DNA from 2 places in the Kineococcus mangrovi genome. Region 1 is predicted to be linked to the other one. Evidence: riboswitches for the same ligand, from Rfam matches in the RefSeq annotation. Region 1 holds a riboswitch; the other holds the start of a gene.
What was found. A riboswitch is a leader RNA that binds a small molecule or an ion and turns the genes downstream of it on or off. The one in region 1 is predicted to bind S-adenosylmethionine.

Region 1 (5,524 bases):
ACCGGCCGGGCGCCTCCTGGGCCCGCACCGCGGCCGGGTCGACCGAGGCGTGGGTGCCGATGTCCCAGACGAAGGGCGGCTCGGTCCCGTTGACCGAGAAGTCCCCCACGATCCGCTGCTTGTAGATCACCGGGTTGTGCGAGGCGACCGTGCGCGCGTTGCGCCAGTGCCGGTCCAGGTCCCGGCCCCGCGAGGTGCCGGAGGCGCCGAGCGTGTTGAACAGCAGGGTCGCCGCCCGCGGCACGGACTCCGAGAGCACGACCTGGGCCTGGGCCGTCCGGATCTCGGCCAGCACGTTGGCCTCGCGGTCGGCGTCCGTGCCGGGCAGGTGCGCGGTGTCCGCGGCGGCCTGGACGGCCTGCGCCGCGGCCCGCACGAGGGCGCGCGCGGTGAAGGCGGTGGAGGAGATCTCCCCGACGACCGACAGCACCTGCGCGTCGTCGCGCACCAGCGGGGTCAGGCCGTGCGTGTAGCTGCGCGTGCGGGCGCGCACCTGCGCGCCCGTGTCGCGCTCGACGGCCGCGGCGATGCCGGCCTGCACGGCGAGCAGCACGAGCTGGTACAGCGCCGTCTGGTAGCGGAACCGGTCGGTGAAGGGGGCGACGTCGGCGGGGTCGACCTCCACGTCGTCGAGGACGAGCGTGCCGGTGCCCGTCAGCCGCTGGCCAAAACCGTCCCAGTCGTCGGACACGCTGGCGCCGGCCCCGTGGACCGGGACGAGCGCGGTGACGACCTCGAAGCCCCCGTCCGGGAGCGCACGACGGGCGGTGGCGTCGGTCCAGTCCGCGAAGATCGTGCCGGTCGTGTAGTACTTGCGGCCGCTGACGCTGGTGCGTCCGTCCCGCGTGGTGACGACGGTCTGCTGCTCACCGGTGACACCGTCCCCGACCTCGCTCCAGGCGTTGCCGACGAGCTCACCGGCGACGATGCGCTCGACCCAGCGGGAGCGGTGCTCCCCCGGCGGCAGGGTCAGCACCTGCTCCACCCAGGCGATGTGCCCGCGGAACACCTGCGGCAGCGCCGAGTCCGCGGCCGCGAGGTCGACCAGGAGGTCGGCGAACTCGACGAGGTCCAGGCCCTCCCCGCCCTCGGCCACGGGCAGGCGCAGCCGGCCGAACCCGGCCTCGAGCAGCTCGCGCACCTGCGCGCGGGGCAGCTCGTGGTCCTGCTCGCGGGCGACGACACCCTCGGCGCAGCGGGCGAAGAGCGGGGCGAAGCGCTCGGCGGCGGACGGGGCGGTGGAGGGGGTGGGGGCGGTCAGCGTGTCACTGGTCACTGCGAGGTCTCCTCGGTCGCGGACGCGGCGGCGTCCGGGCGGGAGGACCGGCCGGTGCGAGGACCGTTCGTCCTTACCCGGGCCGGAGCACCAGGGTCAGGTCGTCACCCGGGGCACCCCACGACGAGGAGGGTTGCCGGCCAGCGAGCCGGGGCTTCGCGCTGGCGCTCATGACCTGGCAGCAGCAAAGCAGACCGCGCGCTCGGGTTCAAGGCGGTGCCCCGTCCAGCGCACGGCCGAACGGGAGCGGTGCACCCGGCCCCCCGGGGTGCCCCGCTCCCGCGCCCCGCTCGCGACGGCCGCCCCCCGGAGCCGGCCCCCGGCTCCGGTGCCGTCGCGAGGTCCTGCGCCGCGACCGGGACTCCCCTCCTGCGTCCCGGTCGCGACGAGCCTCAGACCCGCCGGTCGGCGGGGTCGCGCAGGTCGACGACCCGCTGCGGGGGAGCTGACGCGTGCTCGGCCTGCGCGGCCTCGAGCACGTCGGTGATCTCGTGGCCGATGAGCTCGTGGCGCTCCAGCAGCGCGTCCCGCAACGCCTCGACGAGGTGGCGGTGGCGGCCCAGGAGCTCGCGGACGGCCTCCTTCTGCTCGCTCAGCAGGTTCTCCACGAGGCGGCGGCCCTCGGAGTCGCCCAGGACGCGGGCGACGAGGTTGCCGTCGGCGAAGGCGCCCTGCTGGACGGCGGCGAAGGAGACGAGCGTGCCCGCCATGCCGGCGGACCCGACCATCTGCGCGGCGACCGACGTCGCCGACTGCAGGTCCCCGGCCGGGCCGGTGGAGACGTCGCCGAAGAACAGCTCCTCGGCCACCTGGCCGCCGAACGCGATCCCGATCATGCCGGCGAGCTCGGTGCGCGAGCGGGTGTAGACGTCCTCGGCGTCGCCGTGGGCGAGCAGGCCCAGGGCGCCGGCGCGCTTGACGATCGTGAGGATCTCCAGGCGCCGCTGCGGGGCGACGAGCCACGCGACGGCGGCGTGCCCGGCCTCGTGGGTCGCGATGAGGCGCGCCTCGTGGTCGGTGTAGGCGACCGGCTGGCCGAGACCGACCTCGGTGACGAGGCGGGCGTGCTCGAGGTCGGCCCAGTTCATCCCGTCGCCGCCGCGGCGGACGGCGTTGACCAGGGCCTCGTCGAGCAGGTTCTCGATCATCACCGGCGAGTAGCCGTTGGTGATGCCGGCCAGCGCGTCGCGCCGCTCGGTCTCGTCCAGGGGCGCCTCGTGGGCCTTGCGGGCCAGGAAGTGGTCGACGAGCTGGCGGCGGCCGGTCTTGTCGGGCAGGCCGAAGCTCATCCGGCGGTCGAAGCGGCCGGGCCGCAGCAGCGCCGGGTCCAGGGCGTCGGCGCGGTTGGTCGCGGCGATGAGGAGGACCTCGACGGGCTCGCCGACGGGGCGCCGGAGGCGGCGGTGGGCCGGCAGGAACCGGTTGGCCGCGTCGACGAACCAGCCCTGCAGCCGTTCGGTCGCGGTGGGCTCGTCGAAGGACTGCATCTGCACGAGCAGCTCGTTGACGACACCGCTGGCGCCCTCGCTGGAGGCGAGGCGCTCGGTCCGCAGCGCAGCGTGCCCGGTCGTCGTCCCGGTCCCGGTCCCGGACATCGGCAGGTTCGTCAGGCCGCCGCAGCCGACGACGCTCGAGTGGGCGGAGGTCGCGGCGGAGGTCGTCGCGCTCATGCCGCCGCGGGCTCCGGCGATCGCGTCGATCTCCTCGATGAACCCGATGGCCCCGCCCTCGCGGCGGGCGGCCTTGCGCAGGGCCTTGAAGTAGGAGCGCAGCTTGCGGGCCGTCGCGCCGTACCACATGGACTGGAAGCTGGTCGCGGAGACGAACAGGAACGGGACGCCGGCCTCGCGCGCCATGGCCTTGGCCATGTGCGTCTTGCCCGTGCCGGGCGAGCCCTCGAAGAGCAGCCCGCGGCGCGGGCGCCCGCCCATGCGGCTGCGGAACGTCCGCGAGCCGAGGAACAGGTCCAGGCTGCGCTCGACGTCCTCTTTCACCGGGTCCAGGCCCTTGACGTCGTCGAGGGAGACGTCGATCTGCTCGGGCCGGTAGACGACGTGCGGGGAACGGCCGGAGACGAGGGTCTGCCCGAGCAGCAGCGCGATCATCACGGCGAAGAAGAGGCCCACCATGACGTAGATCGGGTCGACCGCCGGCAGCGACGGGACGAGGGACCCGCCGGTGGCGAGGCGGACGTCGAGGACGAGCAGCACCGCGAGCACGACCAGCAGCAGCGTCTGCGTGCGGCGCCGGCGGTTGCGCTCGCGCAGCCGCCCGACGTCGGCGCTGTCGCGACCGGCGCGGGGCGCGCCGGGACGGTCGGGTCGCCCGGGCGCGGGCGTGCGCGGGGCGTGGGGGGCGCGCAAGACGTGGGCCACGGGCCGCTCCTCCTCGGGTCCCGCCCGGCGGGTTCCGGACGTGGGCCCAGCCAACCCCGCCCGCTCACACCCGACCACCCACCGTGACGCGTTCGGACGATCGCGTTCACCCGCCCGGAGCAACGGAGCGTGTCGGGTCGATCACCCGGCCCGGGCGTGCGCGTGCGCTACCCGGCGGGTGCCACGCCGGCGAAGAGGTCGGTCTCCCGGCCCTCGGGGTCGAACGGGCCCGAGGCCACCCCGTGCCGCAGGCGGAAGTGCTCGGCGGGCCAGACCGGTTGCGGCACACCGTTGGACAGGCGCATGACGGGCACCTCGGCGTCGAGGTCGAGCTCGACCTGGGTGGCGTGGGCCCGCAGGGCGGCGAGCTTGGCGGGCAGCTGACCCGTCCCGTCGACCGTCGTGGTGACCTCCCCGTCGGGCACGACGACGCTCGGCAGCGTCCCCTCGGGGTCCCCGGCCCCCGCGGCACCGGTCCGGGCCAGGGAGCGCAGCGCCACCCGGACGGCCGACTCCGGCTGGACGATCTCGTAGACCTTGGCCACCTGCCACGGGACCGCCTCGTCCTGCTGGTCACCGGCGGCGAGCACCAGGGCGCGCGCGGTGGCCTCGTGGACCCGGACGTGGTCGGGGTGCCCGTACCCGCCGCCGGGTTCGTAAGTGACGACGACCTGCGGGCGCACCTCGCGCACGACGGCGGCGATCTGCGCGGCGACCTCCTCGGGGTCGGCCGCCGTGAGCGCGCGCGGGTCGACGTCCCCGCCGTCCGTGGTCGTGGAGGCGGCCTGCCCCGGCGCGAGCCACACCATCCCCGAGTCCCGGTAGCCCGACCCGTCGGGACGCGTCAGGAAGCGGTGGTCGGTGACGCCGAGCGCCTCCATGGCCGTCGCGAGCTCCAGCGTGCGGTGCTCGCCGAGGGCGTCGGGGTCGAGGTCGGCGAGGTCGGCGGGGATGACCTCCCCCAGCTCCCCGCGGGTGGCGGTGAGCAGCGTGACGGTCGCCCCCGCCTCGGCGTACCGGGCCATCGTGGCGCCGGTGCCGATGGTCTCGTCGTCGGGGTGGGCGTGGACGAACAGGATCCTGCGCGGTTGGTCCAGGTTGTCCATCGCCGCGAGCGCCTCGGGGTCGAGCTCGCCCAGCGCGTCCTCGACGACGTCGGCCGCGATCTCCAGGGGGTCCCGCCCCGCCACCGCCGCGCCGGTCTCGTCGGGCCGTTCGGGAGGGTTGGTCGTCATGGCCCCATCCTGGCCCGCGCGCCCCCCGCCCGCGATCACACCCGCGCCCTCCCCCTCCCCGGGCGGGCCGTGCCCGCGCACCCGCCGAGGGTGACGCAGAGGTGACCGCCCCGGCGCCCGCCGCACCCGACCCGGGGACACCCCCGGGCCGGGCGCAGCGCTGCGGCGGCGGGGAGCTTCAGCCCTTCTTCGCCTTCGACGCCGCGCGGGCGCGCTGCGTCTGGTCCAGCTCGACCTTGCGGATCCGCACGGCCTCCGGCGTCACCTCGACGCACTCGTCCTCGCGGCAGAACTCCAGGGCCTGCTCCAGGGACAGCTTGCGCGCCGGCACGAGCCGCTCGAGCTCGTCACCGGTGGAGGAGCGCATGTTGGTGAGCTTCTTCTCCTTGGTGATGTTGACGTCCATGTCGTCGGCGCGGGAGTTCTCCCCGACGATCATGCCCTCGTACACCTCGGTGGTCGGCTCGATGAACAGCGAACCGCGCTCCTGGATGTTGGCGATGGCGAAGCCGGTCGCCGCGCCGGAGCGGTCGGCCACGAGGGAGCCGGAGGCGCGGGTGCGGATCTCACCGGCCCAGTGGTCGTACTGCGCGAAGAGGGCGTGGGCGATGCCGGTGCCGCGGGTCTCGGTGAGGAAC
Region 2 (5,524 bases), 410 kb from region 1:
GTGTAGCCCAGGATGAGCGGGCCGAGGCCCTCGGGGATGACGACGCCGACGAGGATCGACAGCCGCGAGGCCCCCACGGCGCGGGCCGCCTCGACGACGCCCGGGTCGACGTTCACCAGGCTCTGCTCGACGATGCGGGCCACCGCGAACGCCGCGGCCAACGAGATCGCGAACGTCACCGCCGTCGTGCCGATCGTCGTCCCGACGGCCGCGATCTGCAGCGGGGTGATCGCGGCGAGGAAGATGATGAACGGGATGGGGCGCACCAGGTTCACGACGAACCCGATGAGCCCGAAGACGAACCGGTTGCCGAACAGGTTGCCCGGCCGCGTCGCGTACAGCGCCGTCCCGAGGACGAGCCCGATGACGCCGGAGGCGACGAGCGAGACGACCGCCATGAACAGCGTCTGCCAGATCGCGGTCCTGAACACGCCGAGGGTGTCGACGAACCCGCTGAAGTCCACGGTCAGACCTCCTCGACCACGTGGACCCCGGCGGACCGCAGCGCGGCCGAGGCCGCGTCGACCGCATCGGGGGTACCGGTCAGTTCGTAGGTGAGGGAACCGGCCCGCCGCTCGCGGACCTCCGAGACCCCGCCGTACACCAGTTCGGCGGTGGTCCCGTGGTCCCGGAAGACGGCGTCGATCCGTTGCTGAAGTCCCGGTTCGTCGGTGATGCGGACGCTCACGAGCCGGCCGGGGTGGTGGGTGCGCAGGCGCGCCAGCGTGTCCGCCGACGGGCGGTCGTGCGTGGCGCTGCGCACGAAACGCTGCGCCGCAGGGGTCTTCGGGTCCGAGAAGACGTCGTAGACGTCCCCGACCTCGACGACCCGGCCCTGTTCCATCACGACGACGCGGTCGGCGATCTGCCGCACGGCCTCCATCTCGTGGGTGATGACGACGATGGTGACGCCGAGTTCGGTGTTCACCCGGCGCAGCAGCGAGAGCACCTCGGTCGTCGTCTCGGGGTCCAGCGCGCTCGTCGCCTCGTCGCACAGCAGCAGCGGCGGGTTCGTCGCCAGCGCGCGGGCGATCCCGACGCGCTGCTTCTGCCCGCCCGACAACTGCTCGGGGTAGGCGTGGGCGCGGTCGAGCAACCCCACGAAGTCGAGGAGTTCGGCGGTGCGCCGGTCGCGCTCGTCCTTCGCGACCCCCGCGACCTTCAACGGGTAGCCGACGTTCCCGGCGACGGTCCGGGACCGGAACAGGTTGAACTGCTGGAAGATCATCCCGATGCGGGACCGGGCCGCGCGCAGTTCCCCCTCGGACAACCTCGTGAGGTCCTGCCCGGCGACGCGGACGCTGCCCGACGTGGGTCTCTCCAGCGCGTTGATGAGCCGGACCAGGGTGGACTTGCCCGCTCCCGAGTACCCGATGACGGCGAGGACCTCGCCCTCGGCGACCTCGAGGGAGACGCCGTCGACCGCCGTGACGGTCTTGCCGCCACGACGGTCGAAGGTCTTGCTGACGTCCGTCAGCGAGATGAGCGCGCTCACTTGCCCTTGGCGGCCTTCGCGTCGGCCTCGACCTCGGTCAGTTCCGCCTGCAGGTCGGCGGCCGGGGTGTCCTCGACGATCGCGGTCGGGTTGTCCTGCAGGAACACCTCCTGCACGGCCGGGTCGTGCCACAGCTGGGCCAGCTGCAGGTACGTCTCGTTCGTGGCGTCGGCCTTGCGGGCCGTGAAGATGTTGACGTACGGCGCCGCGGCGGCCGACTTCGCGTCGTCCTGGACGATGATGTCGTCGGTCGGCAGCTTCGCGGCCGTGGCGTAGTTGTTGTTGACGATCGCGGCGGCGACCGAACCGCTCTGCAGCGCGCTCGCGGTCTGGTCCGCGGACACGGGGACGACCTCGACCTTGCCGGACTCGATGTCGTTCGTCGTGGAGAACGCCGTGCCGCCGTCCTTCAGCGTCACCAGACCGGCCTCCTGCAGCACGAGCAGGCCACGGGCCTCGTTGATGGCGTCGTTGGGGATCGCGACCTTCGCGTCGGCGGGCAGTTCCGAGGCGGACTTCGCGGTGAGGGAGTACAGCGGCAGCGGGTAGACGGCGGTGGCCCCGATGGGTTGCAGGTCGTCACCGGCCTCGACGTTGTAGTTCGCCAGGTACTGGATGTGCTGGAACTGGTTGAGATCCAGCTCGCCCTGCTCCAGCGCCGGGTTCGGCAGGGTGTAGTCGGAGAAGTTGACGAGCTCGACGTCGACGTTCAGCTTCGACTTCGCGAGCTCGGTGTAGGTGCTCCAGTACGGCAGCGACTTGTCCGCGACACCGATCGTGACGGTCTGCGCCTCACCGCCGCCGCTCGCCGCGGTGGTGGCGGTGTCGTCCCGGGTGCTCAGGACGACGGCGACGACCACGACGATCACGACGGCGATCGCGGCGATGACGCCGACGAGGAGGCCGCGGCGCTTGGGCTTGTCGGGCAGGACGGGGGCGTTGGACACGCGATCACTCCGGGAGTCGTTCGGCGGGCGCGCGGCTCGCAGCACTCCGTGATCGACGGCGTCCGTTGATCCGCGCTTGCCGGACGGGGTCGTCCGGCCAGGTCCTCACCTGGGGCACCCCACCGCGGAGGAGGGTTGCCGGACAGCGAGCCAGGGCTTGTCGCTGTCACTCATGACCTGGGGGAACCCTAGCACCGGTGGTGCGGTGGCCGGCCGCCCTCAGGACCGGTGCACGTGGGGGAGCACGACGGCCTGCGCGGCGACCGTCCGCCCGTCGGTCGTGGTGAGCGAGGGGCCGCCGAACAGGACGTACCCGTCGGCGAGGGCGGCGCTGACCTTCTCGCAGAACGAGCGGTCGTCGGGGCCGGTCAGCAGGCGGTAGCTCAGCTTCTCCTCGCTCACCCGGGCAGGGTAGCCCGGGCCCGCTCCAGCGCGTCCTCGACCGCGAGCAGCCCCAGGGCCGCGTCGGCGAGGGCGTCGCCCCGCTTCTTCGGCGACCCCGGTGCCCAGCGCTTCTCGTCGTACTCGGTCGCGGTGCGGCGCAACGCCCCGCGGCTCACCCGCAGTTCGCGCTCCAGGCGCTCGACGAGCTCGGCGGGGGAGGGGGCCGGCGGGCGCAGCGACTCCCCGTCGCCCGCGCGCAGCTGCACGAGGACGTCGTGGTCCGGACCCTCCTCGGCCGTCCAGAACCGCACCGGGCGGTCGACGACGTGGTTCCACACGGGGGCCTGCGCGGACCGGAACCGCAGGACGACCGGTTTCGTCCCCAGCCCCGACGCCGCGAGCCAGTGCCCGGCCACGGGCGGCCGGGTGCCGGCCGCGCAGTCCTCCTCGGCCGCGCTCGTCACGAGCGCGACCCGCACGGCGTCGGCGTCCGGCAGCTCCTCGCGGCGGGGGCCGAGCAGGGGGCCGTGCACCCACGCCTCGGTGACCCGGAGCGTCACGATCCCGGCGGGCTGGCGGTGCACGTGCGCGCAGCGCTCGGCGACGTCCTCGAGGGTGCGCAGGGCGGTCGTCCACTTCACCGGACCCAGTGTGGTCGAGGTTGCGGGCCCGCCCGCCCCCGGGCCTAAGCTTCGCCGGTGGATTCGACCGAACTGAGGGCCCTGCAGAAGCCGTTGAAGGACTCCTACCGGGAGGATCCGGCCAAGGCGCTGGTGCCGGCCAAGGCCGTCGCCGTGCTGGACGGGCAGTCCATCGGCGTCTCCGTCGACGGGTTCGCCGGGACGACCCGCGCGGGTCTGCACCCCGCCGCCGGGGGTGACGGCACCGAGGCCTGCTCGGCCGACATGCTCTGCGAGGCCGTCGCCGCGTGCGCCGGGGTGACGCTGCGCAGCGTCGCGACGGCGATGGGCGTGGAGCTGCGGAACGCGTCCGTGACCGCCGAGGCCCACTGGGACGCCCGCGGCACCCTCGGCGTGGCCAGGGAGGTGCCCGTCGGGATCACCGACGTGACCATCACCTTCGACTTCACCTCCGACGCCGACGAGGCGACCGAGCAGAAGATGATCACCCTGGCCGAGCGCTACTGCGTCATCGCCCAGACGCTGCAGACCCCGCCGAAGGTCACCGTCCAGCGCGCCTGACGGGTGCGCGTCAGCGGCGCTCCTGCCGCCGCACCTCGCCCCGCCCGAACACGGCGACGACGGCGAACCCGAGGACCAGGGCCAGCAGGACGCCGATGTTGGCGTAGGCCCACTCGCCGTCGCGGCCGCCGATCGGCCCGAGCAGGTAGCCCTGCCACGTCAGCCAGCTCGCGCCGCCGTTGGTGACCAGGCCCCAGCCCACGACCGTCGCGACGACCATCGTCCCCAGCGCGAGGGGCCGCACGGCGCCGTACCGGCCGCGGGGGTCCAGCAGCTCGTCCTCGGCGTAACCGGCGCTCCGCGTCGCGAGGTCGGCGAGGAAGATCCCCGCCCACGCCGCGATCGGCACGCCCAGGGTGATGAGGAACCCCTGGAACGGGATGAGGAAGTCGGCGGAGAAGAAGGCGATGTAGACGGCGCCGGCGACCATGAGCGCGCCGTCGAGCAGGACGGCGACCGGCCGCGGCACGCGCAGCCCGACGTTCAGCAGCGCCAGGCCGGAGGAGTAGATGTCCATGACCGCGCCGCCGACGAGGCCGAGGACCGCGACGACGGCGAACGGGACGAGGAACCAGGTCGGCAGGATCCCCGTGAGCGCCCCGACGGGGTCCTGGGCGACGGTCTCGCTCAGGCCGGGCTGCGAGCCGACGACGAGCGCGCCGAAGACGAGGAGCACGGCCGGGCCCAGGGAGGACCCGAGCGTCGTCCAGAGCACGACGCCTCCGCTGGAGGCGTCCCGCGGCAGGTACCGGGAGTAGTCGGCCGCGGCGTTGGCCCAGCCGAGCCCGAACCCGGTCATGACCATCGTGAAGGCGCCGACGACGGCGGCGGTGTCCCCGGCGGGCAGGGCGAGCACGGTGCCGAGGTCGATGGACCCGGCGGCGAAGACGATGTACGCCACCGTCAGCACCGCGGTGACGACGGTGATCCAGCGCTGCACCCGCATGATGACGCGGAAGCCGAGCGTCCCGGCGAGCACGACGAGCCCGACCACGACGACGAGCGCGACGAGCTTGGTGCCCGTCCCGCCGCCGGCGCCGAGGCGGTCCAGCACCGTCGCGGTCGCGAGGACGGCGACGGCGGCCAGCGACGTCTCCCACCCCAGCGTCAGCAACCACGACACGAGCGAGGGCAGCCGGTTGCCGTGGACGCCGAAGGCCGCGCGGGACAACGTCATCGTGGGCGCCGACCCGCGCTTGCCGGCGATGGCGACGAGGCCGACGACGACGTAGGACAGGAACACCCCGGCCACCGAGACCCCGGTCGCCTGCCAGAACGAGATGCCGAAGCCGAGGACGAAGGACCCGTAGCTGACGGCCAGCACCGACACGTTCGCGGCGAACCAGGGCCAGAACAGGTCGCGGGGCCGGCCGTGCCGCTCGTCCTGGCCGACGGCGTTGACGCCGTTGAGCTCGACCTCCACCCCGCCCACGCGGGCCTGCGGGGTCGCGGGCACCTCGCTCACCGTCGTCCCCCCGCCTCGTCCGGCCCGTCGC

Region 2: it holds a riboswitch for S-adenosylmethionine, as region 1 does, so the genes downstream of both, AB2L28_RS06145 (MetQ/NlpA family ABC transporter substrate-binding protein) here and AB2L28_RS07870 (acyl-CoA dehydrogenase family protein) in region 1, are expected to answer to the same signal.

The regions. Positions count from the first base shown of each region.
Region 1 is NZ_JBGGTQ010000003.1:410,206-415,729, reverse strand. Features, by position in the region: gene AB2L28_RS07870 (acyl-CoA dehydrogenase family protein) at 1-1,276, opposite strand, end outside; SAM riboswitch class IV at 1,341-1,452, opposite strand; gene AB2L28_RS07865 (AAA family ATPase) at 1,669-3,651, opposite strand; gene mshB (N-acetyl-1-D-myo-inositol-2-amino-2-deoxy-alpha-D-glucopyranoside deacetylase) at 3,819-4,886, opposite strand; gene typA (translational GTPase TypA) at 5,065-5,524, opposite strand, start outside.
Region 2 is NZ_JBGGTQ010000003.1:4,877-10,400, forward strand. Features, by position in the region: gene AB2L28_RS06135 (methionine ABC transporter permease) at 1-464, opposite strand, end outside; gene AB2L28_RS06140 (methionine ABC transporter ATP-binding protein) at 467-1,495, opposite strand; gene AB2L28_RS06145 (MetQ/NlpA family ABC transporter substrate-binding protein) at 1,492-2,442, opposite strand; SAM riboswitch class IV at 2,510-2,620, opposite strand; gene AB2L28_RS06150 (DUF1737 domain-containing protein) at 2,662-2,844, opposite strand; gene AB2L28_RS06155 (DUF7711 family protein) at 2,841-3,467, opposite strand; gene AB2L28_RS06160 (OsmC family protein) at 3,525-4,028, shown strand; gene AB2L28_RS06165 (purine-cytosine permease family protein) at 4,039-5,493, opposite strand.